3 regions of the Gordonia polyisoprenivorans genome follow, and region 1 is predicted to be linked to each of the others. Evidence: riboswitches for the same ligand, from Rfam matches in the RefSeq annotation. Region 1 holds a riboswitch; each other region holds the start of a gene.
What was found. A riboswitch is a leader RNA that binds a small molecule or an ion and turns the genes downstream of it on or off. The one in region 1 is predicted to bind S-adenosylmethionine.
Positions count from the first base shown of each region.

Region 2: another riboswitch for S-adenosylmethionine. It lies ahead of J6U32_RS13925 (amino acid ABC transporter permease); the one in region 1 lies ahead of J6U32_RS25805 (aminotransferase class V-fold PLP-dependent enzyme).
Region 3: another riboswitch for S-adenosylmethionine. It lies ahead of J6U32_RS23425 (LLM class flavin-dependent oxidoreductase); the one in region 1 lies ahead of J6U32_RS25805 (aminotransferase class V-fold PLP-dependent enzyme).

Region 1 is NZ_CP072203.1:5,745,730-5,750,086, reverse strand. Features, by position in the region: gene J6U32_RS25810 (isochorismate synthase) at 279-1,376, opposite strand; SAM riboswitch class IV at 1,467-1,580, shown strand; gene J6U32_RS25805 (aminotransferase class V-fold PLP-dependent enzyme) at 1,598-2,902, shown strand; gene J6U32_RS25800 (hypothetical protein) at 2,899-3,330, shown strand; gene alc (allantoicase) at 3,352-4,335, opposite strand.
Region 2 is NZ_CP072203.1:3,087,344-3,091,700, forward strand. Features, by position in the region: gene ectB (diaminobutyrate--2-oxoglutarate transaminase) at 1-51, opposite strand, end outside; gene ectA (diaminobutyrate acetyltransferase) at 278-805, opposite strand; gene rsmD (16S rRNA (guanine(966)-N(2))-methyltransferase RsmD) at 1,041-1,646, shown strand; gene coaD (pantetheine-phosphate adenylyltransferase) at 1,659-2,147, shown strand; SAM riboswitch class IV at 2,260-2,368, shown strand; gene J6U32_RS13925 (amino acid ABC transporter permease) at 2,504-3,511, shown strand; gene J6U32_RS13930 (amino acid ABC transporter ATP-binding protein) at 3,508-4,305, shown strand.
Region 3 is NZ_CP072203.1:5,229,584-5,233,940, forward strand. Features, by position in the region: gene J6U32_RS23420 (ABC transporter substrate-binding protein) at 1-797, opposite strand, end outside; gene J6U32_RS23425 (LLM class flavin-dependent oxidoreductase) at 797-1,945, opposite strand; SAM riboswitch class I at 1,953-2,039, opposite strand; gene J6U32_RS23430 (ABC transporter substrate-binding protein) at 2,247-3,206, shown strand; gene J6U32_RS23435 (NAD(P)/FAD-dependent oxidoreductase) at 3,217-4,357, opposite strand, start outside.

The sequences.
Region 1 (4,357 bases):
GATGGGGAGGGGATGCTCGGGTACGGGGGTGGTGCGTATGGACCGTCGATGGGGAGGGGATGCTCGAGTACGGGGTTGTGCGCCTGGATCATCGATGGGGAGGGGTTGCTCGGGTACGGGGGTGGTGCGCATGGAACCGTCGATGGGGAGGGCTGCTCGAGTGCGGGGGCCTGGATCGTCGATGGGGCGGGTATGTCCAGGTACGGGGGTGCGCCTGGGCCACCGATGGGGAAGGTTACTCGAGCAAGCCTCGACCGCCGGGGGAGGAGGCCTGCTGATCAGCGGTTGTCGATTCCCAACGCCCGCAATACCGTCAGCAGTTTGTCGGTGGTCTCGGCGAGTTCGGCTTCGGGATCGGAGTCGGCGACGATGCCGCCGCCGGCCCACGTGCGAAAGGTTTGTCGGTCGGCGTCGAGTTCGAGGCAACGGATGGTGACCATCCACTCGCCGTCGCCGTGTGCGTCGGCCCAGCCGACGGCGCCGGCGTAGAGTCCACGGGGTTCCTCGTGATCCCGGATGAACTGTGCCGCAGCGTCGGTCGGTGTTCCGCACACCGCGGGGGTGGGGCTCAGGGCGAGGGCCAGGTCGAGCGCGCCGACATCCGGATCGGTGAGCCGGGCGCGAATCGGTGTGGCCAGATGCCACATCTCGCCGGTGGAAAGCAACTGAGGTCGGGTCGCGACAGAGAGTTCGTCGCTGATCGGCGCCAACCGTTCACGCAGATGCTCGACGACAAACGCGTGCTCGCGATGATCCTTGTCCGACGCGGCGAGTTTCTCCCGGGCTTCGCGATCGGCTTCCGGGTCCGACGAGCGAGGAGCCGAACCGGCATACGGATGACAGGTGACCTCGCGGCCGCTCTTGTGCAGCAACAACTCCGGGCTCGCGCCGAGCAGCCACGAGTGGCCGGTGTCGACCACGAACGCATTGCGTTCGGAATTGCCGTGCGCCAGCGCCTCGAGGAGCTCGCCGATCTCGACCGGTGAATCAAGCACCGCACCAACGGTTCTCGCGAGCACCACCTTGTCGAGGTCGCCGGCATCGATGGCGGCCACCGCCCGGCGCACCCGCTCCCGATGTGTGGCGGCGTTGGGGATCTCGACGAAGTGGGTCAGTGAATGACGGAGGGGGGCGCGCCCACCGAGCGCCTGTTCCCGATGCAATCGCTCGGGTGCGAACAGCGCGGCCGGATCGGCGGGGTCGAACGGGAGTGCGCCGACCACCGACGCCACCGCACCGGATCGCAGTGCCTCGGCGGCGTCGGAGACCGCGGTGAACCGTCGCGCAACGCCCTCGGCCCGAACCGCTCCGTGCGGACGCGACAACACGAACGGGGCAGGCCCCGTTCCCTCATCTCCCACAGGTTCGCCGCTCACCCGACCAACCTAGCGCCGGACGGCGCCGGGATTTCGCCCACGCTGAGTGAAAATTGACACCCTCGGACGTGATAGGTCACCCTTGGTGCAGGTCATGAGTGCCAGTGACAAGCCCCGGCTCGCTGGTCGGCAACCCTCCTCCGCGGTGGGGTGCTCCGGGTGACGACCTGGCCGTGTACCACCCGGACACGGCAAGCGTGGATTCCCGAGGAGATTTTTCGATGACTGCTGTCGCCACCCCCGCATCGGTCGCCGCCACCGTGTGCGCAGATCCGTCGTCCTGCGAGCCGCTGGCCGAGGTCGTCGGCGCAGGACAGCCGGTGCCGCTCGCCGACGGGAACGAGGTGGCCTACGCCAATCTCGACTATGCGGCGAGCGCCCCCGCCCTGACCGCGGTCGCCGACGCCGTCGCCGCGTCGCTGCACCAGTACGCGAGTGTCCACCGCGGTGCCGGCCATCTGTCCCAGGTCACCACCCGTCGCTACGAGCAGTGCCGGGAGACGGTGCGGCGCTTCGTGCGTGGGCGTGCCGACGACACCGTCGTGTTCACCCGCAACACCACCGACGCGATCAATCTGGCGGCCCACTGCACCCCCGGCGACGTTGTGGTCTTCGACATCGAGCACCACGCCAACCTCCTGCCGTGGGTCTCGCGCGACTCCGGGACGGCCCGCATCGTGACCGCGCGTCCGGGTATCGAGGACACCCTCGTCGCGCTCGAATGCGAACTGGCCGCGGCTCCCGCGGCATTGCTCGCGGTGACCGCGGCCTCCAACGTCACCGGCGAGGTCCTGCCGATCGGTCGCCTCGCCGCCATCGCGCACCGACACGGCGCGCGCATCCTCGTCGACGCAGCCCAACTCGTCGCCCACCGGCCGGTGTCGATGGTCAGCCACGGTATCGACTACCTGGTGTTCTCCGGTCACAAGGTCTACGCGCCGTTCGGGGCGGGAGTGCTCATCGGACGAACGGACTGGCTCGACGCCGCCGACCCGTATCTCGCCGGCGGTGGCGCCTCGGCGCAGGTGAGCGTCGTCGACGGGCCCGACGAGAACTGCGCGGCCACTGCCTGGCACACCGGTGCCGCGCGGCATGAAGCAGGGTCTCCGAATGTGTTGGGCGCCATCGCCATCGCCGCGGCCTGCGAGGCGATCACCGAGATCGGCTTCGAGGCGATCGGCCTGCACGAACACGAATTGCGTTGCCGTCTCGATGACGGTCTCGCGCGGATCGACGGCGTCGAGGCACTCCGCATCTTCGACGACATCACCGATCGCGTCGGGATCGCCGGGTTCGGCGTCGACGGCATTGCACCGCGCGCCGTCGCCGAATATCTCAGCGACGAACACGGCATCGGCGTGCGCGACGGAAAGTTCTGCGCCCACCCGATCCTCACTCGCCTCGGCCACCCCGACGGCGCCGTGCGCGCGAGCTTCGGCCTCGGCACCGGGGCCGCCGACATCGACCGCTTGATCGACGCTCTGGCACAACTCATCTCGACCTCACCCGGAGGGAACCCGGCATGACCATCGAACTCGATCGCATCAGCATCGGACGGCCGTCGCTGCGCGTCGCGCTCGCCGACGACGTTCCCGCCGAGCCGTCGGCCATCGTCGTCCGTCGACCCACGCTGCGTGACGCCCAGCGGGCCCGCTCGCTGCTGCGGGCCGGTACCCGCGACACCGCGAACTTCTCCGTCGCACTCGAGGTGGAGGTGGCGATCGCGCCCAGCGCCGCGTCGGCGCGGGCGGCGGTCGCACACATTCCGGACGAGATCAACGGCGGCACCGTCCGCTATGTGGGTACGCCGAGCGGTCTGGTGACCCTCATCCGCGACATCTACGCGGCCGAGGTCGCCGACGCGGTGATCCTGGTGCCACTCGACGGTTCGGCGACGAGTCACCGCGTGCGCGAGCTGGTGTTGCCGTCGTTCGCGGAGCGACGCGCGGCCTGACATCCCGGCGACCAGTCGTGCTCAGGCCTCGCCGCGCTCCCACTGCTCAACGAGTTCGGTCTGCGCCTCGTCGGTCAGCAGGCCGTACAGCTTGAGTCGGGCCATCCCGCCGTCGGGGTAGACGTCGATGCGCGCCTCGGTCATCGGCCGGTCGAGGTCGATGACGAACCGGTGCCGGGTGTCGGGCTGTAAGTCGGTGCGGCCCAACACCTCGAACCACTCGCCGTCCTCGCCGTCGCGGCCGCGGACCATTGCCGCGCCGGGCGCGTTGCCCAGGAAGTAGCTGGTGTCGAGTTCGACGAGGCTCACCCGGCCCTGTCCGGCCAGGCGTACCTGCACCCAGTCGTTGCCGTCGTCGCGCCGACGCGAGGTCTCCCAGCCCTCGCCCATGTGCCGTGCACGGCCGGGCATGAGCAGGTTGTTGGGCGAGCTGTAGAACATGTTGGAGCAGGCCGTGATCAGGCCACCGTTCTCCAACGCGGCCAGGTCGAAATGGCCGTAACGGAAGAAGTGCGGGTTGGGTACGCCGCGCCCATGGACCCGGAATCGGGCCACACCGCCGTCGGGATGCATCGTCAGACGCACGTGGGTGAAGCGATCCTTCGCGTCGACCCGGAACGGGTTGCGGGTGTCGCCGTCGACGGGGCTCTTCTCGACGATGGTGACCCACTCGGTGTCGGTCAGCAGTTCGTCGACGGAGACGACGCCCTCCTTGGCGGCGGCCTCGACGGAGATGAACGGCGGATAGTTGCCCTTGAACCACGCCGTGTCGACGACGACGCCGTAGATGACACCCGGCGCGCCGAGCCGCACGATCGCCTGATCGACTCCCGCTTCTCGACGCCGTCGCGTCTCCCAGCCGTCGTAGATCTGTCCCTTGTGGCCGAACGTCGCGGGCTGATACTGCGCCGGGGGGGTCTTGATCAGGTTCTGCGCCTCGGCGAAGAGGTCGTCGTTGGTCCACACGACGGCGCCGCCCAGGTCCCGTAAGGCCAGGTCAGGCATGGAAGTGAAGTGTGGACGGCTA
Region 2 (4,357 bases), 2.7 Mb from region 1:
GAAGACCGAGTCGTCGATGGAGGCCTTCTTGTCGGTGGGTTGGTCATTCATGGTTATTCCTCCAATGTGGGAAATCTGTGGGGCCGCCGATCCGTCGACGCGCCGGTGCCGCGGGAGCGCACCACGGTGCGGCGAGTGAAGCGCTGTTGCACGCGATTGTCGCTGTGCAACAGCGATTCTCGGCGACGGGTGAGCGACAAGTGTTGTGCGGCCGCATTCTTGACCGTGTGCGGGGTCGGACCGGAACCGCTCGGGAGCTGACTCCCGTTGCCCGGCCTCAGGGTTCGGGGACCTCGGGTTCGAGCAGGTAGAGATCCTCGGGCTCGTGTGCGTCCGGGAAGTCGCCGGCGGCGAACAGGTCGCGCCGGGCGAACCGGAGTCCGCGAGCGGCCGCCACGGACGCGAACAATCGTTGCGAGGCAACGTTGTCGGGGCTGATGGTGGTGTGCATGGCCACCACCCCGCGGCGCGCGGCACGATCGAAGAGCCGGTGCAGCATCGTTGCTGCGATCCCGTGGCCGCGATAGGCGTCGTCGACCGCCACCTGCCAGACCATGAGGGTCGACGGGTCGGAGGGACGCCGATATCCGGTGACGAATCCTGCAGTGCGGCCGTCGACCTCGGCGACGATGGACGTCTCGGCGAAGTCTCGGCACCACAGCACGTAGGCGTAGCTGGAATTCACGTCGAGCACCTGGGAGTCCTTGGCAATCTCCCAGAGTCGGGTACCGTCGGCCACCGAGGGAACTCGGTAGTCGAGAGTGAGAAGGGGTGATGGGGCCGTTCTTGTGTGGGACGGGCTCATAACGCATTCGACGTTAACAACGTGTGTCGACGAATTCACCTGCCTGCGTAAATCGGTGGGGAAATGTCCCCTCAATGCCCAGTTCATCCGGTGTATGTGATGCGGGACACAAACGCTTGCGACGACTCGCTGCGGGTGGGCGAAATGTCCGGCAGCGACGTGGCGGTGACGCCCCCGCCGGTGCCGCCCGTCGAGGGTCGCCGCCCACCGGAATCGGCAATGGGAGAATGGTCCGGTGACCCGGATCATCGCCGGCCGCCACGGCGGACGCCCACTGAAGGTTCCCGACGCCGGGACCCGGCCCACCTCCGATCGGGTGCGTGAGGCGGTGTTCAACATTCTCGATGCCCGGATCGATCTGGAGGGCGCCGCGATCCTCGACCTCTATGCCGGGTCCGGTGCGCTGGGCCTCGAAGCACTCTCCCGTGGTGCGTCCTCGGCCGTGTTCGTCGACAACCGCCGTCGCGCCACCGCTGTCGTCACCGCCAATCTGAAGGCGCTCGGCGTCGCCGAGGTGGGTCGGGTGATCACCGCACCGGTGCCGGCGTTCCTGGCCGCCGGTGCCCCGGCCCGCGTGGATGTCGCGCACCACGAGGATGTGACGGGCGGCTTCGATGTGATCTTCTCCGACCCGCCCTATGCGCTCACCGACGACGAGGTGCACGGCGACCTGACGGCGCTCGGATCGGGTGGTTGGCTCGCCGACGGCGGCCTGCTGGTGCTCGAGCGCGGCCGACGGGCCACGACACACTGGCCGTCCGGCTGGGAGATCGTCACCGACAAGTCCTACGGCGACACCACGGTGCAGGTCGCGCGAGTCACCGGCGGGGCGGGCGGGTAGGTTCTGCAGAGTATGACCAGCGCGGTGATCCCCGGCTCCTTCGATCCCTTCACGCGTGGGCACCGCTACGTCGTCGAGCGGGCGGCCGCGTGTTTCGACGAACTGGTGGTCACCGTGGTCGTCAATCCCAACAAGCGCGGGCTGTTCTCGGTCCCGGAGCGACTCGAACTCATCCGGGAGGACTGCGCCGATCTGCCCAACGTGCGGGTGGATCAATGGACCGGCCTGCTCGTCGACTATCTCCGAGAGAACGCGATCCACTCCATCGTCAAGGGCCTGCGCTCGTCGGTGGACTTCGACTACGAGCTTCCGATGGCGCAGATGAATCGTGAGCTGGCCGACGTCGAAACCGTCTTCCTGCTGACCGATCCCCGCTACGCGCACGTCTCGAGTTCACTGGTGAAAGAAGTCGCCAAGCTCGGCGGCGACGTCACACCCTTTCTCTCCCCGCACATCCACCGACGCCTCGAGGCGATCCTGGCCGGTGAACGCAGCATCTGACGACCGCGGCGTCCGAGGAATGGTGGTGTCCGACCCGACGCCACGAGACTTTCACTCCTCGGCGAATGTAAATGCTGACCGCGGCGGCGCGCGGCAGTAGCGTGAGCACGACGGTCATGAGTGTCAACGTCAAGCCCTGGCTGGTTGACCGGCAACCCTCGCATCGCGGTGGGGTGCCCCAGGTGACGACCGGATCGGGTGTATCCCGATAAGCGTGATGGACACGGCCACAACGACTTCGTGAGGAGTCGTCGTGCCGTCGTGGTCGTCGGTTGCCGCGGGATGCGCCCCGGGGTGGCGGCGGGCACGCATCTCCTCGCGTCTGTTCCCGTTCCCGTGTGAAGGAGAGTGCCGCCATGTCCGCCCCATCGCCGTCCACGAGTGCCGGTCCTCTCCCGGCGCCGTCGGGGGACCCGCGGTCGTCGTCGGGGAAATCCACGCCGCCGACCGCCGAACGCGTTGCGCCCCTGCGTCATCCCGGCCGGTGGATTCTCGCCGCGATCGTGCTCGTCGTCGGCGCGCAGCTGGTCCACGGCCTGGCCACCAATGCATTCTTCCAATGGGATCGATTCGGGTACTGGTTCTTTCGCCCCGTCGTTCTCGAAGGTCTCGGGGTCACCCTGGAGGTCGCGGCGTACAGTGCGGTGCTCGCTCTGGCCGTGGGTATCGTCCTGGCGCTGATGCGGCTGTCGAACAATCCCGTGCTCGCGGCGGTCAGTTGGGGATACGTGTGGTTCTTTCGATCGATCCCGCTGATCGTCCTGCTTCTCATCCTGTTCAACTTCGGGGCGCTCTACCAGAGTCTGAGTATCGGTATTCCATTCGGGCCGGGACTGTTTCATTTCTCCGAGGCAGATCTGGCGACTCCGTTCCTGATCGCCGTCATCGGTATCACCATCCACGAGGCGGCGTTCGCCGCCGAGATCGTGCGCGGCGGCATCCTGTCGGTCGATGCGGGTCAACACGAAGCCGCTGCCGCACTGGGCATTCCACGGCGATACCACTTTCTGCGCATCACGTTGCCGCAGGCATTGCGCTCCATCGTGCCGTCGTATGTGAATCTGCTGATCGGACTGATCAAGTCGACGTCGCTGGTCTACTACGTGTCGCTACTCGATCTGTTCGGCGTGGTCTCGACCCAGTCGAGCACCTACTCCGGTGACATCATCCCGCTGCTGATGGTGGCGACGGTCTGGTATGTGATCCTCACCAGCGCCGTCTCGATCGTCCAGTTCTACGTCGAGCGCTACTTCGCGCGAGGGGCGGTCCGCACCCTGCCCCCGACGCCGATACAGCGATTGCGGTTCGCTGTTGCCGGCGCTCGCCGGAGCATCGCCCTGCGTCCCTGGGAGCGTGCCGCATGACGCGCGCCGCCATCACCCCGGACACGACGTCGGCCGGTGTCGAGGTGCAGATCGTGGGCGCCCACCGCTTCTACGCCGACCACCACGTCCTCAAGGGCATCGACCTCACGATCCGCCCGGGAGAGGTGACGGTGATCCTCGGACCCTCGGGCTCGGGCAAGTCGACCCTGCTCCGTGCCGTGAACCATCTCGAACGGCTCGACGCAGGCCACGTCAGCGTCGGCGGTGAACTGATCGGCGTCCGCCGTACGGGCGGCCGGCTCCGGGAATTGCCCGAACGCGAGATCCTGCGACAGCGACGCCGCATCGGCTACGTCTTCCAGTCGTTCAACCTGTTCTCCAACCTGACCGCAGGCCAGAACGTCGCGGCACCACTGGTCTCGACCGGCCGGATCAGCCGCGGCGACGCCGAGAGCGCTGCCCGCGCACTCCTTGCGCGCGTGGGACTTTCGGACAAGTACGACGCATATCCGCGCCAGCTCTCCGGTGGTCAGCAACAGCGGGTCGCCATCGCCCGGGCACTGGCCGTCGAGCCCGGGGTGCTGCTCTTCGACGAGCCGACCTCGGCCCTCGATCCCGAGCTCGTGGGCGACGTCCTCGCGGTGATCCGTGATCTCGCCGCCACCGGCACGACCTTGATCGTCGTGACCCACGAGATCGGCTTCGCCCGCGAGGTCGCCGACACCATCGTCTTCCTCGACAACGGGCGCATCGTCGAGCAGGGCACCCCGGAGCAGGTCCTCGACCACCCGACTCACCAGCGCACCAAGGACTTCCTGCTCCGAGTGCTCTGACTGCTCCGAGTGCTCTGACCGCCACACTCCGACCACCACCACCGTCGGCGAC
Region 3 (4,357 bases), 520 kb from region 1:
AGCTGACCGGAGCCCAGCGACCCGGTGCGCACACCCGATTCGGGGACGACGGTGAAGTCGATCCCGTCGAGGTAGGCATCGCCGGTGTGGGTGAACACCGCCGAGCCCCACTGATATCCCGTGCGTTTGCGCAGGGCGGCCGAACGGCCTTGTTGCCATGCGGAATAGACGAACGGCCCGGAGCCGATGTTGGTGCCCTGGCACCGCTGTTCGGGTGTGGCGGCGACGGTCGCGTCGGCCTGGATGCCGAGCTGCGGGGTCGAGGTCGCCTGCAGGAACTGTGCGTTCGGCGCGGAGAACTCGACCCGTGCGGTCAACGGGTCGACGACGGTGGTGCCGGTGTAGCCGCTGAGATAGGTTGCGGCCAAGGGCGCCTTGGCGCCGCCGAGGGTGGTGACGATGGCGTCGAAGTTCTTCTTGACCGAGTCGGCGGTCAGCGGGGTGCCGTTGCTGAAGGTGACGTCGGGCTTGAGATGGAAGGTGAAGGTCTTGGCGTCGGGGCTGACCTCCCAGCTCTGCGCCAGCCACGGTTTCAGGTCGCCGCTCCCGGGTACCTGGTCGGTCAGTGAGTCGACGATCTGACGGGTCACGTAGATCGTCTGGTTGGTGGCGCTCTGGGCGGGGTCGGAGCAGGTGGGCGCGTCGGAGAGGCCGTAGCGCAGCGTGCCGCCGGAGACCGGCGGGCCGGCGTCCTCGGACTGCGAGGAGCCCCCGCCGCATGCGGCGAGACCGAAGACAGCCAGCGCGGCAACGGTTGCCGTCGCGGTACGGGCGACGGTGGTGGTGATGCCACGCATCAGATGAGGCCCCATTTCTTGGCGAGGAGTTCGTGCGAGCGCAGCCGGTCACCGTGATCGTGGGTGACCGAGGTGATGACGAGTTCGTCTGCGTCGGTGAGTTTTCCGAGTGCGGCGAGACGCTCGACGACCGTGTCGGGGCTGCCCACGAACTGGGTCTCGAGGCGGTCGGCGACCAGTGCGCGCTGCTCGTCGGCCAGTGGTGGCGCGGTGGCCGGATCCGGATACTCGACGGCGCCGTGGCCGCTGCGGATGCTGTACACCCAGTGCCCGTAAGTGGAGGCGAGATGGCGTGCGGTGTCGTCGTCGTCGGCGACCACCACGTCGGCCGAGACCACCACGTACGGTTCGGCGAGCACCGCCGACGGCCGGAAGGCGGCGCGGTAGGCCTGCACCGCTTCGAGCGTGGTCCCGGGGCTCACGTGGTAGTTGGCGACGAACGGAAGTCCGCGCGCGCCGGCCACCTGGGCGCTCTGGCCCTTGCTGCTGCCGAAGATCCAGAGCTCGACGTCGGCGCCCTCACCGGGCACCGCATGCAGTTCGAAACCGGACGGGCTGCGATAGGTGCCCTCGAGCAGTGCGGCGATGTCGGCGACCTGCTCGGCGAAGTCCGGGGTCTGCGCACCGGGTTGGGTGAGTACCTCGAAGCTGCGTGCCAGGCGCGAATTCGCCAGCAGCGCCGACACATCGAATGGTTCGGGGAGCACCACACCGTCGACGACGCGACTCGGGCCGGGAATGCTCGGCAGGGGCGGCGCAGGTGTCGAAGCCTTCGGTGTCGCCGTGACCGCTTCCGCGCGCCGTTGACCGGAGCGTCCGAGACCCAGGTCGATGCGGCCGGGGTGGAAGGCGTCGAGCAGTCCGAAGGACTCGACGACCGAGACCGCGGTCGTCTGGCCGACCTGCACCGCCGCCGACCCGACCCGGATGGTGGTGGTGGCACCGGCGATGTGACCGATCAGGACGGCCGGGTTGGAGCCGGCCACCGCGACGAAGTGATGTTCGGCGACCCAGTAGCGGCGATAGCCCCACTGCTCGGCGTGCTGCGCGAGATCGATTGTATTTGCCAGTGCGGCAGCAGGATTGGAGCCCTCACTGATCGGTGCGAGGTCGAGCACCGACAACGGGGCATGGTCATGAAATGGCACGAGCCGACTCCCATCGATCCCGGCGTTAGCACCCTCCTCTGGGGGGTTGCTGCGACGTCGACGAGCCGGGTCTCTCGGTCGCTCCAGATGGTCGATTCACGGTAGGTCGGCGGCGCGGCGCACGGCAAGAAAGTCAGGAGTCACCCGGGTGCGTCGACGGCGTTCGGGCGTGTATGCGGCACATACTTTCGGTCACCATGGGATTAACCCGGACGCCCGCACGGCGTCGAGGACGAGCCGCGTCGTCGGAACGCCCATGTCGGTCTTGTCCGATACCGGCGATTTAGCCTAACCTAACGAGATGCGTGTTCGTGGAGTCCTCGCCGGCCTGTTGACCCTGATGTTCGTCGCCCTTGTCGGATGTTCGTCCCCCGACGATCCGGCCGGATCCACGGGTGGGACCGTGACCGTTGAGCACCAGTACGGATCGACGACGATTCCGAGCGATCCGACCAAGGTCGTGACATTCGGCGGCGCGTGGTCGGATTCGCTGATCCGCCTCGGGGTCCCGATCACGGCGGAGTTCCTCGCGCAGGGGTATTCGGGCCCGAACAATCGCTTCGCCTGGACGCCGGAGCACTCGTCGACGATCGTCACCTACGACGTGGAGGCCGGTCCCCCTGACGTCGCCGCGATCGCTCGGTTCGCCCCGCAGGTCATCCTCGCCGGATACCTGCCCGACCGTGCGGCCTACGACCGCCTGACGCAGATCGCCCCCACGATTCCGGTGATGGCCAAGAACACCGTCACCGACAGTTGGCAGGACGTGATGACGACGGCCGGCCGGATCTTCGGCAAGCAGCAGCAGGCCGATGAGGCCGTCGCCGAGGTCGAGCAGCAGATCGCGACCACCAAGGCGAAATACCCGGCGAGCCAGGGCAAGACGTTCACCTTCGGACAGTTGACCCCGCAGAATCAGTTCGGTGTGGTGACCAGCGACACCGACCCCTCCGCGAAACTGCTCGCCGAACTCGGCCTGGTTCTCGACCCGGCGGTCAAGGGGCTCGCGCCCGGCGGCGCACGCACGGTCGTGTCTGCCGAACGTATCGACATCTTCGCTTCGGACCTGCTGATCTTCTGGCCGCTGGTCGGCGGGCCCGAGGCCTTCGATGCGATACCCGGCTGGGATTCGCTGCCCGCGGTGCGCCGCGGCACGACGGTGTTCCTCACCAACGACACCGCGGCGGCGTTCAGCGCGCCCACGATCTACTCGGTGCCGTGGGCGGTCGACAAGCTGACGCCGGCGTTGGCGAAACTGTAGACGCGCCGCCTCAGGCGGCGCCGCGTTCCTCGATCTCCTCGAGCCGGTCGATCACGGTGCGCGCGAACACCTGCTGTTCGGTGACCGCGAGCTGGTTGCGGCTGCGCGAGGTGAACGCGAAGAGCCAATCGATCAGCGTGGTGAAGCGGTTGCGGAATCCGACGAGGTAGATCAGGTGCAGGAACAGCCATCCGAGCCAGGCGAGGTAACCGGAGAACTCGATGTGCCGTGACGTGCCGGGGATCGGCACGCTGGCGACGGCCGAGTACCGCGAGACCGTCGCCATCGATCCCTTGTCCCAGTAGGAGAACGGCTTTCGGGCGCGCAGGCTGCCGTTGAGCCGAGCGGTGATGGTGTCGGCGGCGTACCGCGCGGACTGATTGGCCGCCGGAGCCTGGCCCGGCACCCCGTCGAGTGCCATCATGTCGCCGACGATGAACACCTCGGCGTGGCCGGGCAGACTGAGATCGGGCTGCACCCGGACCCGGCCGGCGCGGTCGGTCTCGGCTCCGCTCCGCTCGGCGAGATGGCGGCCCAGTGGGCTGGCCGCGACACCCGCCGACCACACCTTGCACTGGCTCTCGATGCGTCGGGTGGTGCCGTCGGGGTCTTTGACCACCAGCCCATCGTAGTCCATGTCGACCACCATCGATCCCAGTTGGACGTCGACTCCCAGTGAGCGCAAACGCTTTTCGGCCCGCCCCCCGAGCTTGCGCCCGAACGGCGGAAGCACCGACGGCGCGGCGTCGAGCAGGATGACCCGCGCCTGCGTCGGATCGATGGAGTCGAACGCGCCGCGTAGCGTCTTGGCCGCCATCTCCGCGATCTGCCCGGCCATCTCCACCCCGGTGGCACCGGCGCCGACCACCACGAAGGTCAGCAGGCGGGCGCGCTCGTCGGGATCGGTGGACAACTCGGCCTGTTCGAAGGCGCCGAGGATACGTCCGCGGAGTTCGAGGGCGTCGTCGATGGTTTTGAGACCGGGCGCGAATTCCGCGAAATGGTCGTTGCCGAAATAGGATTGGCCGGCACCCGCGGCGACGATCAGACTGTCGTAACCGGTGATGAGTTCGCGGTCGAGGAGGCGTGAGGTGACCCTGCGCTGCTGGAGGTCGATGCTCTCCACGTCGCCGAGGACGACCCGCGCGTTG